DNA from 2 places in the Variovorax sp. J22R115 genome. Region 2 is predicted to be linked to the other one. Evidence: riboswitches for the same ligand, from Rfam matches in the RefSeq annotation. Region 2 holds a riboswitch; the other holds the start of a gene.

Region 1 (5,990 bases), on a different contig from region 2:
TCGAACACGCCGTGCGTGCTGGGGTAGGTGATCATCATCGCCGCGAGCTTGTCGCCATGCGTGCCGCAGGCGCGCTTGAGGTCGTCGATGTCGACGTTGCCGTCGGCGTCGCAGGCCGTCACCACCACCTGCATGCCCACCATCTGCGCGCTGGCCGGATTGGTGCCATGCGCCGAGGACGGGATCAGGCACACATTGCGATGGCCTTCGCCCTTGGCCTCGTGGAAGGCCTTGATCGCCAGCAGGCCCGCGTACTCGCCCTGCGAGCCCGCGTTGGGCTGGAGGCTGATGCCGGCATAGCCGGTCGCCTCGCAGAGCCAGGCGCGCAGCTGCTTGTCGAGCTGGGCATAGCCTTGCAGTTGCTCGGCCGGCGCGAAGGGATGGATGTTCGCGAACTCGGGCCAGGTGATCGGGATCATCTCGCTCGTCGCGTTGAGCTTCATCGTGCAACTGCCCAGCGGAATCATGCTGCGGTCGAGCGCGAGGTCCTTGTCGCTCAGGCTGCGGATGTAGCGCAGCATCGCGGTTTCACTCTTGTGGGTGTTGAACACCGGGTGCGTAAGGAAATCGGTCGTGCGGCGCAGGTCCTCGGGAATGCGCGGCGTGATGCGGTGGGTCAGGTCCTCGAAGCGCGGCATCGGCTTGCCCGTCGGCACGAACAGCGCCCACAGCGTCTCGATGTCGGCGCGCGTCGTGGTCTCGTCGAGCGAAATGCCCAGGTGGTTCTGCACGCGCTGGCGCAGGTTGACGCTGGCGGCCTCGGCGCGTTCCAGGATCTTGGCTGTGTCGTCGCCGGTCTTGACGGTGATGGAGTCGAATGCGGTGGCGTTCACCAGCTCGCGGCCCATTTGCTCCAGGCCCTGCGCGAGCACCGCCGTCAGCCCGGCGACGCGCTGCGCGATGCGGCGAAGTCCCTGCGGCCCGTGATAGACCGCGTACATGCTCGCGACCACGGCCGGCAGCACCTGCGCCGTGCAGATGTTGGACGTGGCCTTCTCGCGGCGGATGTGCTGCTCGCGTGTCTGCAGTGCGAGGCGGTAGGCGGGCGCGCCATGCGTGTCCACGCTGACGCCGACGATGCGTCCGGGCAGCGAGCGCTTGTACTCGTCGCGGCACGCCAGGTAGGCCGCGTGCGGGCCCCCGTTGCACATCGGCATGCCGAAGCGCTGCGTGGTGCCGCAGACGATGTCCGCGTCCCATTCGCCTGGAGGCGCCAACAGCGTGAGTGCCAGCAGATCGGCCGCGACGCAGAACGCAGCGCCGAACTGGTGCGCGTGCCCTGCGAGCGGGCGCAGGTCGTGCACGTGCCCGGTCGTGGCCGGGTACTGCGCCAGCACGCCGAAGAACTCACTGCTCGCCATCAGGTGCGGCAAGGTTTCGGAGACGGTGCTGACCTTGACCTCGATGCCCAGCGGCGCGGCGCGCGTCTTGATCACCTCGATGGTCTGCGGGTGGCAGTCCCCCGACACCAGGAAGACGTTGCTCTTGCTCTTGACGCTGCGCTTGGCCAGCGTCATCGCCTCAGCGGCAGCCGTGGCCTCGTCGAGCATCGACGCATTGGCGATCGCCATGCCCGTCAAATCGCAGACCATGGTCTGGAAGTTGACCAATGCCTCCATGCGGCCCTGCGAGATCTCGGCCTGGTAGGGCGTGTAGGCCGTGTACCAGGCGGGGTTCTCGAGCACGTTGCGCAGGATCACGCCCGGCGTGTGCGTACCGTAGTAGCCCTGCCCGATGAAACTCCGGGCCACCTTGTTCTTGGCCGCGATGCCCTTGAGCTCGACGAGCGCGTCGGCCTCCGTCGTCGGCGCCGGGAGTCGCATCGGCCGGCTGCGGCGGATGGCCGGCGGCACGATGCCATCGATCAACTCGGCGCGCGTCGTCGAGCCGATGGCGGTCAGCATGCGCGCCTCGTCTTCCGCTTCGATGCCGATGTGGCGCGCGATGAATTCCTCGGCGTTTTCGAGTTCGCTGAGCGTGGGGAGGGTGGGCAGGACGGGCGTCGACATGGAGGTGGTGGTTGGCGGAAGTGGGGTCGGTCAGGGATCAGTTGTCGGCAGAAAATTTCTCGTACGCCGTCTCGTCCAGCAGCGCTTCGAGCTGGATCGCATCGCTGATGCGCACCTTGAAGAACCAGCCTGCATCCATCGGGGCGCTGTTGGCGAGCGAGGGATCGGCGCGCAGCGCCTCGTTGACTTCGGTGATCTCGCCCGAGACCGGCATGAACACGTCGGCCGCGGCCTTGACCGACTCGACCACGCCCGCCACATCGCCCTGGTTGAAAGTCTTGCCGACTTCCGGCAGGTCGACGAACACCACGTCGCCCAGTGCGTCTTGTGCATGCACCGTGATGCCGACGGTCACGAGCGTGGTGTCTGCGTCTTGCTGAACCCACTCGTGGTCCTTGGTGTACTTGATGGTCATGAAGGAAGCTCCTTGGATAAAAGAATGTCGGTGGGAATCAACCGCGGAAATAGTGCGCAGGGACAAAAGGCATGGTGCTCACTTCCATCGGCACGGGCTTGCCGCGCACGATGGCCTGGATGCGCGTGCCCGGCTCCGCGTAGGCCAGTGCCACGTAGCCCATCGCGACCGGCCGGTCGACCGTGGGGCCGAGCAAGCCGCTGGTCACATGACCGATGGCCAGGCCTTCGAACGACTCAAGGAGCGTGCCATCGCGCACCGGAACGCGCTCCAGTGCGACCAGGCCGACGCGCTTGCGCTTCAGCGTGTCGTGGTCGAGATGGCCCGCCGTGCCGCTGGCAGCCGTGAGTTGCGCCAGGATCCGGACCGCGCCGGGAAATCCGCCTTCGCGCTCGCCGCCGGTGCGCCGAACCTTCTGCATCGCCCAGCCGAGCGACGCCTCGACGGGCGTGGTGGTTTCATCGATGTCGTTGCCGTAGAGGCAGAGCCCGGCTTCGAGCCGCAGCGAATTGCGCGCGCCCAGGCCGATGGGCTTGACCTCGGGCTGAGCAAGGAGCAGGCGAGCCAGCGCCTCGGCGTCCTTGGCGGCGACCGAGATCTCGAAGCCGTCCTCGCCCGTGTAGCCGCTGCGCGCGACGAAGGCCGGCAGGCCGCCGATCTGAACGGCGCCGCCCGTCATGAAGACGAAGCGCTCCACGCCGGGCGACAGGCGCGCGAGCGTGGCCGCGGCTTGCGGCCCCTGAAGTGCCAGCAACGCATGGTCGGGCATCGGCAAGACCTGGCAGCGCTTGCCGATCTTCGCCGTGATGTGCGCGATGTCGGTCTGCTTGCAGGCGCCGTTCACGATCACGAAGAGCGAATCGTGGCCCTCGTTGAAGAACATCAGGTCGTCGAGGATGCCGCCCTCGTCGTTGAGCAGCAGGCCATAGCGCTGCTTGCCCGGCGCCAGGCCGATCACGTCGACCGGCATGAGGGTCTCGAAAGCTGCCGCGGCATCCGGGCCGACGAGGCGCAGCTGGCCCATGTGGGAAATGTCGAACAGGCCCGCGGCCTCGCGCGTGTGCTTGTGCTCGGCCATCAGGCCGGCGGGGTATTGCACCGGCATCGAATAGCCCGCGAAGGGAACCATGCGGGCGCCGAGCTCAACGTGCAGGGCGTGAAGCGGGGTCTTCAGAAGATCGTCGGTCGATGCGGAGGCCAAGGCACTCTCCAAAAGGGGCAGTCCAGATCCATGACCGGAGCCATGGGCCACCCCTGCTGTCCGCTTTACCTGAGAGATTCGCCCCACGATCGGGGTTTGCTCCTTCGGTGGACAGCCCCTCCGACGTGGTGATGGGCCGTCTCTCTCCAGCAAGGAAACGCCCGTGCAGGGCGCCTCGTCAGTCCTTTTGCCTGAGCGTTCGGGCCCTTGTTTCGAGGGGACCTGCGCCTTCGGCGGCACCGCTGTCGCGGGGCTCTCTCCTGACCCGGCGAGTGTAGTGGATCGGCGCCGGGTCGGTCTGCGATTTCAGTGCATCAGCATGACACCGTGGTGACCGGGCGCTACTTGAAGCCCCACAGCCGCGGCAGCCATGTGCTGAGCGCCGGCATGAAGGTGAGCACCAGCAGTACCGCGCCGTGCGCCCACAGGAAGGGCACCAGTTCGCGCACCAGTTGCGACATCGGCACGCGCGAGACGTTGCAGGTGACGAAGAGCAGCCCACCCACCGGCGGTGTGATCATGCCGAGCGTGAGGTTGTAGATCACGATCATCGCGAAGTGGATCGGATCGATGCCCAGCTTGACCGCCACCGGCGCAAGGATCGGCGCCAGCACCATCACGCCCGGCAGCGGCTCGATGAAGATGCCGAAGAGCAGCAGGAAGACGTTCACGATGATCAGGAACATCCACGGCGACAGGTTCATGCCCGCCAGCCACTCGGCCAGCGTCTGCGGCACGTTCTCGATGGTCAGGATCCATGCGAACGAAGCCGACAAGCCGATGATGATGAGCACGGATGCCGAGAGCAAGGCGGAACGCGAGAGGATGTCGGGCAGCGCTTTCCACTCGAGCGTGCGGTAGACGAACTTGCCGCACACCAACGCATAGAACACCGCCACCACCGATGCCTCGGTCGGCGTGAACCACCCGGCCCGCATCCCGCCGAGGATCACTACCGGCAGCAGGATCGCGGGGATCGCCTTCCACGTCGTCAGCAGCACTTCGTTCCAGGGCGGCATGCCGCCGTCGCCCTTGTAGTTGCGCTTCTTCGACACGTGGAAGTTGACCGCGCACATCGCCACCGCGATCAGCAGGCCTGGAATGAGGCCCGCCACGAACAGGCTGCCGACTGACACATTGTCGTCCTGCAGCGCGTAGATGATCATGATGATCGAGGGCGGGATGATGGGCCCGACAATGGCGGTCGAGGCAGTCAGCGCGGCGGCGTATGAGCGGTCGTAGCCGGCCTTGTCCATCATCTTGATGAGCATGGAGCCCGGCCCCGCCGCGTCGGCCAGCGCCGATCCCGAGATGCCCGAGAAGAAAGTCAGCGACACCACGTTGGTGTAGCCCAACCCGCCGCGCCGGTGGCCGACGAACTGGCCGGCGAAGCGCAGCAGCACCTCCGTCAGCGAACCGCCACTCATGAGCTCAGCGGCAAGGATGAAGAAGGGCACCGCCATCAGCGGAAAGCTGTCGATGCCGGTGAAGGTTTCCTTCAGCAGCACCATCAGCGGGTAGGACTCGGCGAGGATCAGCGTCGCGGCCGTGGCGAGGCCCAGTGCGAAAGCGACCGGCACGCCGATCGCGAGGAACACGCACACCGAGAGGATGAGGACGAGGCTGGCGTTCATAGCGAGGCGCTCGCGGCCGCATCGAAGTGCGCGTCGGATGCGAATTCGCGTCGCAGCACGTAGCCACGCACGATCAGGAGCCAGTGCACGATCAGCAGCAGGCCGCCGAACATCATGGCGCTGTAGATATAGGCGAAGGGAATCTGCGTCACGGCCGTCAACTGGAACATCGTGCGCTCCATGTAGAGCCAGCCGTACCAGACCATGAAGCCGAAGAAGGCGAAGAGCAGCGCCGCGACCACCGCACGCATCGCGATGGCGGCCTTGGGCGGCAGTGCGTCCTGCAGGTTCTCGACCGCGATGTGCCCGCCGTAGCGCAGCACCGGCCCGGCGCCGAGGAAGGTGAGCCAGATCATCATGTGGCGCGCGACCTCCTCGGCCCATTCGAGCGAGTTGCTCGTGAGGTAGCGCATCGCCACGTTGATGAAGATGATGACCGACATCGCGGCGAGCAGCAGGATCAGCGCCCACCGGTTCGCGGCCAGGAAATAGTGTTCGAAGGTTTTCACGACGACTGTTGTTGTGGGATCTGTGCAATGAGAACCGCCCGGTGCCATGGCTGGCTCACCGGGCGGCGGTGCCGTAAGGGGCGCGTTTCCGCGCTTACTGGACGTCCGAGATCTTCTTGATGTTGTCGGCGCCGAATTCCTTGGCGTAGCCCGCGTAAGCGGGCTTCAGCGCTTCACGGAACGCGGCGCCGTCGACCTTGCGGGTCACCTTCATGCCGTCCT
Region 2 (5,990 bases):
TCACAAAGGAATCGCCATGAACGCCCCATCCCCTCTCCGGCACCTCGCGGCCTGCATCCTCCTGGCCGGCGCCGGCAGCGCCTTCGCCCACGTGACCCTGCCGCCCGGCGGGGCCAGCGCCGGTAGCGAGTACGAAGCCGCATTCCGCGTCGGCCATGCCTGCAAGGACGCCAAGAGCACCACCGGCATCACCGTGCGCCTGCCCAAGGGCTTTGCCTTCAGCGACGCGCAGGCGCGCAAAGGCTGGAAGCTCGATGTGCAGAAGGCGGCGGGGGACAGCGCCGGCGAAGTGCGCTGGACGGCCGAGTCCGCCCAGACGGCGCTCCCCGGCAATGAGCGCGCCGAGTTCGTGGTGCGCGGCAAGCTGCCGACGACGCCGGGCGCGTTGTGGTTCAAGGTGCTGCAGACCTGCGACACCGGCAGCGCCGACTGGGCACAGATCCCCGCCAGTGGCAGTTCGACCGAAGGCCTCGAAAGCCCCGCGGCGCGTCTCGACGTGCTGGCGCCCGGCGTGGCGGCGGTCGACGTGCGCGACGCGTGGATCCGCGCTTCGGTGCCGGGCCAGAGCGGCACCGGCGCTTTCATGAAGCTCAACGCGCCATCGGGCACGCGGCTGGTCGGCGCAACGACGCCGGCCGCCGGCGTGGCCGAAGTGCACGAGATGAAGATGGAAGGCGACACCATGCGCATGCGTGCTGCCGGTGCCATCGAGCTGCCGGCGCGGCAAACCGTCGAACTCAAGCCGGGCGGTTACCACTTGATGCTGATGGACCTGAAGAAGGCGCTCGCCAACGGCAGCACCGTGCCGCTCACGCTTCAGTTCGAGGACGCGAAAGGGCAGAAGAGCACGAAGGAGCTCGACGTTCCGGTCCTCGCCGGAGCGGCCGCGACGGCCGGCGGCGAACACAAGCACTGACGAGCCCAAACCGAGCCCAAACCCAGCCGCTTGGAGTAAGCTGCCCGGACAAGAACCACACTACCGGAGACCGCCCATGAGCGACGCGAGCAAGCCTTTCGCCTTCAGCCAGTTCGTCCCGGGCTTCGACTTTCTCCGGAACCTGGCGAGCGGCAGCGCGTCGGCCGGCGCGAGCGCGGTGCCCGGCATGCCCAGCCTCTCGAGTTGGGTGGCGCCGACGCTCAGCGTCGAGGAAGTCGACAAGCGCATCCAGGAACTCAAGACCGTGCAGTACTGGCTCGAGCAGAACGGCCACGCGCTCAAGGCGACCATCCAGGCGCTCGAAGTGCAGAAGATGACGCTCTCGACGCTGCGCGGCATGAACGTACGGATGGAAGACCTGGCCAGTGTCTTCACGCGGCCGCCGAGCGCTCCGGCACCGGCGCCCGCGCCTTCGTTCCGTGCCGCGCCGCCGGCCCCCGAGCCGGAAGTCGAAGAGGAAGAGGAAGAAGAAGAGCAAGAAGAGGAAGAAGTCGAGGAGGAGCCCACTGCAAAGGCGAAGCCTACGAAGGCGTCCGCGGATGCGGCGGCGGATGCCGCTGGCGTCATCGACCCGATGCAATGGTGGGGCGCACTCACGCAGCAGTTCCAGCAGATCGCCAGTTCGGCGATGCAGGACGCCTCGCAGCTGAAGGTACCTGCCATGGCCCAGCCGCTGGCGGATGCGGTCGGCAAGGCAATGAGCCCGACGCCGGCCAGGTCGGCACGCAAGTCTGCTACCGCTGCCGCCAAAAAGACGGCACAGAAGGCACCTGCCACCGGTCGCAGCGTTGCTGCCGCCGGCAAATCATCGGCTCCTGCACGCAAGCGCGCGCGCGGACGCTGACCATCCGAAACGAACCCAGACAGAAAGCCGCGCGCATGAAGCTGTTTCCCTCCGGTCACGCCACCCATCCGCAATGGCGCATGGCGGCCGGGCTCGTGCTCGCCCAACTTCGGGCGCAGATGGCGCTGCCCGACTACGCCCGTTCGCCCTCCCTGGGCCTGCTCTACATCACCGACCACTACGGCGCCGACGCGCAGGAAATCCTCGACCACCTCGGCGCCGAGCTGCCCGAGATCACCGACTGGTCTGGCACGGTGGGGGTGGGCGTGGCAGCCAACAATGCCGAGTATTTCGACGAGCCGGCGCTCAGCGTGATGCTGTGCGAACTGCCGAGCGACCAGTACCGCGTGTTCTCGGGCGTGGCGCCGCTGGCCAGCTCGGAGATGAGCGGTTTTGCCGCCCACACGGCACTCGTGCACGCCGATCCGCGGACGCCCGAGCTGGGCGAACTGATCGCCGAGATGGCCGACCGGACCGACACCGGCTACCTGTTCGGCGGGCTCTCTTCCGGGCGAGCCGGTTCGCTGCAGTTCGCCATCGGCGGCAACGGCAACATCCGGGGCCATGGCGCCGTCGGCGGCGTTTTCTCGGGTGGCTTGTCGGGCGTGGTGTTCGGCGAAGGCGTGCGCCTGGTGTCGCGCGTCACCCAAGGTTGCCAGCCGGTATCGCGCGAACGCGAGATCACCGAGGCCGATGGCAACCTACTCCTCAAGCTCGATGGCGAGCCCGCGCTCGACGTGCTGCTGGACGACCTGCAGGTATCGCTCGATGCGCCGGAGCAGGCGGTCGAAGCCGTGCGCGCCACGCTCGTCGGTTTGTCCGAAGCCGGCAGCGATGGGCTCCGGCGCACCCGCGATCTCGGCGCCGACGTGCGGGTGCGGCACATCATCGGACTCGACCCGACGCGTCGCGGCGTGGCGATTGCGGACGTTGCCGAAGCTGGCATGCGCATGAGTTTCTGCCGGCGCAACGCGCAGGCCGCACGCTCGGACCTCATGCGCGTGTGCGCCGAAATCCGTGAGGAGCTGGAGCCGGAAGAGCAGACGCTGGCCACCGCTCGCGCGGTGGCCGCTGGTGAGGCCGAAGCGGCGCCGCATCCGGCCCGGCGCATCGCTGGAGCCGTGTATGTGAGCTGCTCCGGTCGAGGCGGGCCGCATTTCGGTTCGCCGGGCGCCGAATTGCAGATCGTGCGCCACGCGCTGGGTGACGTGCCGCTGGTCGGCTTCTTCGCCGCCGGCGAGATCGCACGGAACCACCTGTACGGCTACACCGGCGTCCTGACGGTCTTCACCAGCAACGACTAGCCGCGGCAGTCTCAGGCCGGCTGAAGGGTCGGCGAAGCGTTCGCGCGCAAGCCGGTGAAGGCGAAGTCCACCTCCGGCGCGAGCCCGCTCACGATGCGGGCAATCGACTTGCCCGATCCGCATGCGTGCGTCCAGCCGAGCGTGCCGTGCCCGGTGTTGAGGAACAGGTTTTGCAGCTTCGTCGCTCCGATCAGCGGCACGTTGCTCGGCGTCGCCGGGCGAAGGCCGGTCCAGAACTGGGCCTGTTCGGTGTCGCCGGCGCCGGGGAACAGCTCCTCGACGCGACGCACGATCGCCTCGCAGCGCACGCGGTTCAGGTCGCGGTCATAGCCGTTCAGTTCGGCCGTGCCGGCAATGCGGAGACGGTCGCCGGAAGCCGATGTGTAGCGCGAGAACACGAGCTTGAACTCGTCATCCGTCAGCGAGACCTGGTGCGCCTTGGAGGCGTCCTTGACAGGCAGGGTGACCGAGTAGCCCTTGGCCGGATAGATGGGCAGGCGGATGCCCAGTGGCGCAGCATAGAGCGGGCTCAGCGAGCCCATCGCGAGCACGAAGGCATCGCCGCGAATGCGCTGGAAGCGGCCTTCGTTGTCGGTGGCCTCGACGTGGTCGATGCTGCCACCGGCATCGCGCAACGCGGTCACCGTGTGGCTCATCAGGAACTTGACGCCGGCCGCCGTTGCCAGGTTCACGAGTTCGCGCGCGAAGCGGTTGGCGTCACCGGACTCGTCCTCGGCCGTATAGGTGGCGCCGGCCAGTTGGGGACGGATGTGCGCCAGTGCGGGCTCGATCTTCACGGCTTCGTCGGCCGAAATCACCTGGCGGTCGCAGCCCAGTGCGCGCATCTGCTCGGCGGGCTCGAGCGCGGCGTCGAACTCCTTCTGCGTCGTATAGAAGTGCAGGATGCCCTGCGTGCGCTGGTCGTAGCCGATGCCGGTGTCGCGGCGCAGTTGCTGCAGCGTGTCGCGGCTGTACGTGCCGAGCCGCACGATCTGCTCGATGTTGTGGCGGGTGCGCGCCGGCGTGCATTCGCGCAGGAACTGCAGGCCCCAGAGCCATTGGCGCATGTCGGCGCGAATGCGAAAGAGCAGGGGGGCATCTTCCTTGCCGAGCCATTGCAGCACCTTCAGCGGTGCGCCCGGATTGGCCCAGGGTTCGGCATGGCTCACCGAGATCTGGCCGCCGTTGGCAAAGCTGGTTTCGGCGGCCGGCGTGGCCTGCCGGTCGATGACGGTCACTTCGTGGCCGAGTTGCTGGAGGTAGTAAGCCGAGGTCACGCCGAGCAGGCCGGCGCCAAGAACGATCACGCGCATATCAAGACCCTTGAAGGTTGCAGCGCTTGAACGAAACGGAAACGGAAGCTGAAAAAAGAAAAAGCAACCGGACCGTGCGTCCAAGTTGCCGCTCCCCCTGTCCTCGGTACCTGAGAGATTCACCCGTTGCGCCCGCAACGGGTTTGCTCCTTCGGTGCATCACGCTCACATGCAAGTGGCGTGATGGCTCTCCAGACGGCTATGACAGTTGGTGCAGTACAGGCTCGTCTTGCGAGCCGACCTGAGCGTTTATGGGAGTTTGCGCCTTCGGTGGAGCCGCTTGCGCGGCCCGCTCTCCTGCAGTGGGGCGATTGTAGGGGCCCGGCGCCCTTTGCGCTACAGGCTTCGGAAGGCGAACTGGAGTTCGGGCCGCAGGCCGCTGACGATGCGGGCGATCGACTTGCCTGCGCCGAGTGCCGTGATCCAACTGGGGGTGCCGGGGGCAGTATTGAGGAAGAGGTTGGGCAGGCGCGTCTTCCCGATCATCGGCAGGCGATTCGTGCTCACTGCGTGCATCTCGGTGGCGAGAGAAGCTCGTGCCGTGTCCGCCGCACCGGGGAGCAGCTTTTCCACGCGTCTCAGGATGGCATCGAAGCGATCCGAATCCGGTTCGCGATCTTCCTCGAGGCCGGCGCGTACGGTGGCGGTGACGCGCAATTGGTCGCCTTCGGGGGTTTCGATGCGGGTGATGCGCAGCTTGCCTTGCACGTCGCGCAACGCGACGCGCGGGGCACGGGACGCATCCTTGACCGGTATCGTGACGATGTACTCGCGCACGAAGCGCAGCGGCATGTCGACGCCGAGGTATTCCGCATGCGGCACGCTGGATGCGCCCAGCGCCAGCACGTAGGCTTGCGCGCGCAGCGTCATGGGCTGGCCCGCGGGGTCGAGCAACTCGACGCGGTCGATGCGGCCGTCGCGGTCCTTCAGCGAAACCACGGTGTGCTTCGTCAGGAAGCGCACACCCGCAGCGCGGCACATGAAGACGAGACTTGCGGCGAACTGCGCAGGATCACGGGCCGGGTCTTCGACCGAATAGGTGGCTCCGGCGAGCTTCGCACGCATGGCCAGCAGCGCGGGTTCCATGCGGATCGCGTCGTCGGCCGAGAACAGTTGTTCCTCGCAGCCCAGTTCGGACCAGTGCGGCGCGCGCGCCAGGCGGGCGCCGAAGGCTTCCGCGCAGGTGAAGACATTCAGCAGACCGCCTACACGCGAGCCCTGGGGCAAGCCGCCCTCCTCCCGAAGCACGCGAGCGCTCTTGCGGCTGTAGGCGGCAAGACGCACGAGGTGTTCGCGGGGATCGCGCTGGGGGCGCGCGCCGATGGCCCTGTCGACCAGCCTGGAGACGTGCCGGCGCATGCCTGCGCGCAGCTTGGCCCATCTGCCCAGTGTGCTTCCCGTGCCCGTGGAATCGGCCCCGGAACACTGCGGCGTCGGTGCGCCGCCCTGCGGCGCCACACGGCCACGGGCCTTGGCCGCGGGCGTCGCATGCCGGTCGACCACGGTCACTTCGTGACCGAGCTGTTGAAGGTAATAGGCCGATGTGACGCCGAGCAAGCCGGCGCCGAGCACAACCACGCGCATGTCCAGAT

The links. Region 2 has a riboswitch for glycine ahead of QTI04_RS20205 (D-amino acid dehydrogenase). Riboswitches for the same ligand answer to the same signal wherever they lie in the genome.
Region 1: another riboswitch for glycine. It lies ahead of gcvT (glycine cleavage system aminomethyltransferase GcvT); the one in region 2 lies ahead of QTI04_RS20205 (D-amino acid dehydrogenase).

What each region holds. Positions count from the first base shown of each region.
Region 1 is NZ_JASZYM010000002.1:387,867-393,856, reverse strand. It holds gene gcvP (aminomethyl-transferring glycine dehydrogenase) at 1-2,009, opposite strand, end outside; gene gcvH (glycine cleavage system protein GcvH) at 2,047-2,424, opposite strand; gene gcvT (glycine cleavage system aminomethyltransferase GcvT) at 2,462-3,625, opposite strand; glycine riboswitch at 3,672-3,785, opposite strand; glycine riboswitch at 3,799-3,898, opposite strand; gene QTI04_RS04840 (TRAP transporter large permease) at 3,967-5,259, opposite strand; gene QTI04_RS04835 (TRAP transporter small permease) at 5,256-5,768, opposite strand; gene QTI04_RS04830 (TRAP transporter substrate-binding protein) at 5,863-5,990, opposite strand, start outside.
Region 2 is NZ_JASZYM010000011.1:125,837-131,826, reverse strand. It holds gene QTI04_RS34205 (copper chaperone PCu(A)C) at 17-916, shown strand; gene QTI04_RS20215 (PhaM family polyhydroxyalkanoate granule multifunctional regulatory protein) at 993-1,781, shown strand; gene QTI04_RS20210 (FIST N-terminal domain-containing protein) at 1,817-3,085, shown strand; gene QTI04_RS20205 (D-amino acid dehydrogenase) at 3,097-4,398, opposite strand; glycine riboswitch at 4,486-4,603, opposite strand; glycine riboswitch at 4,608-4,708, opposite strand; gene QTI04_RS20200 (FAD-dependent oxidoreductase) at 4,735-5,982, opposite strand.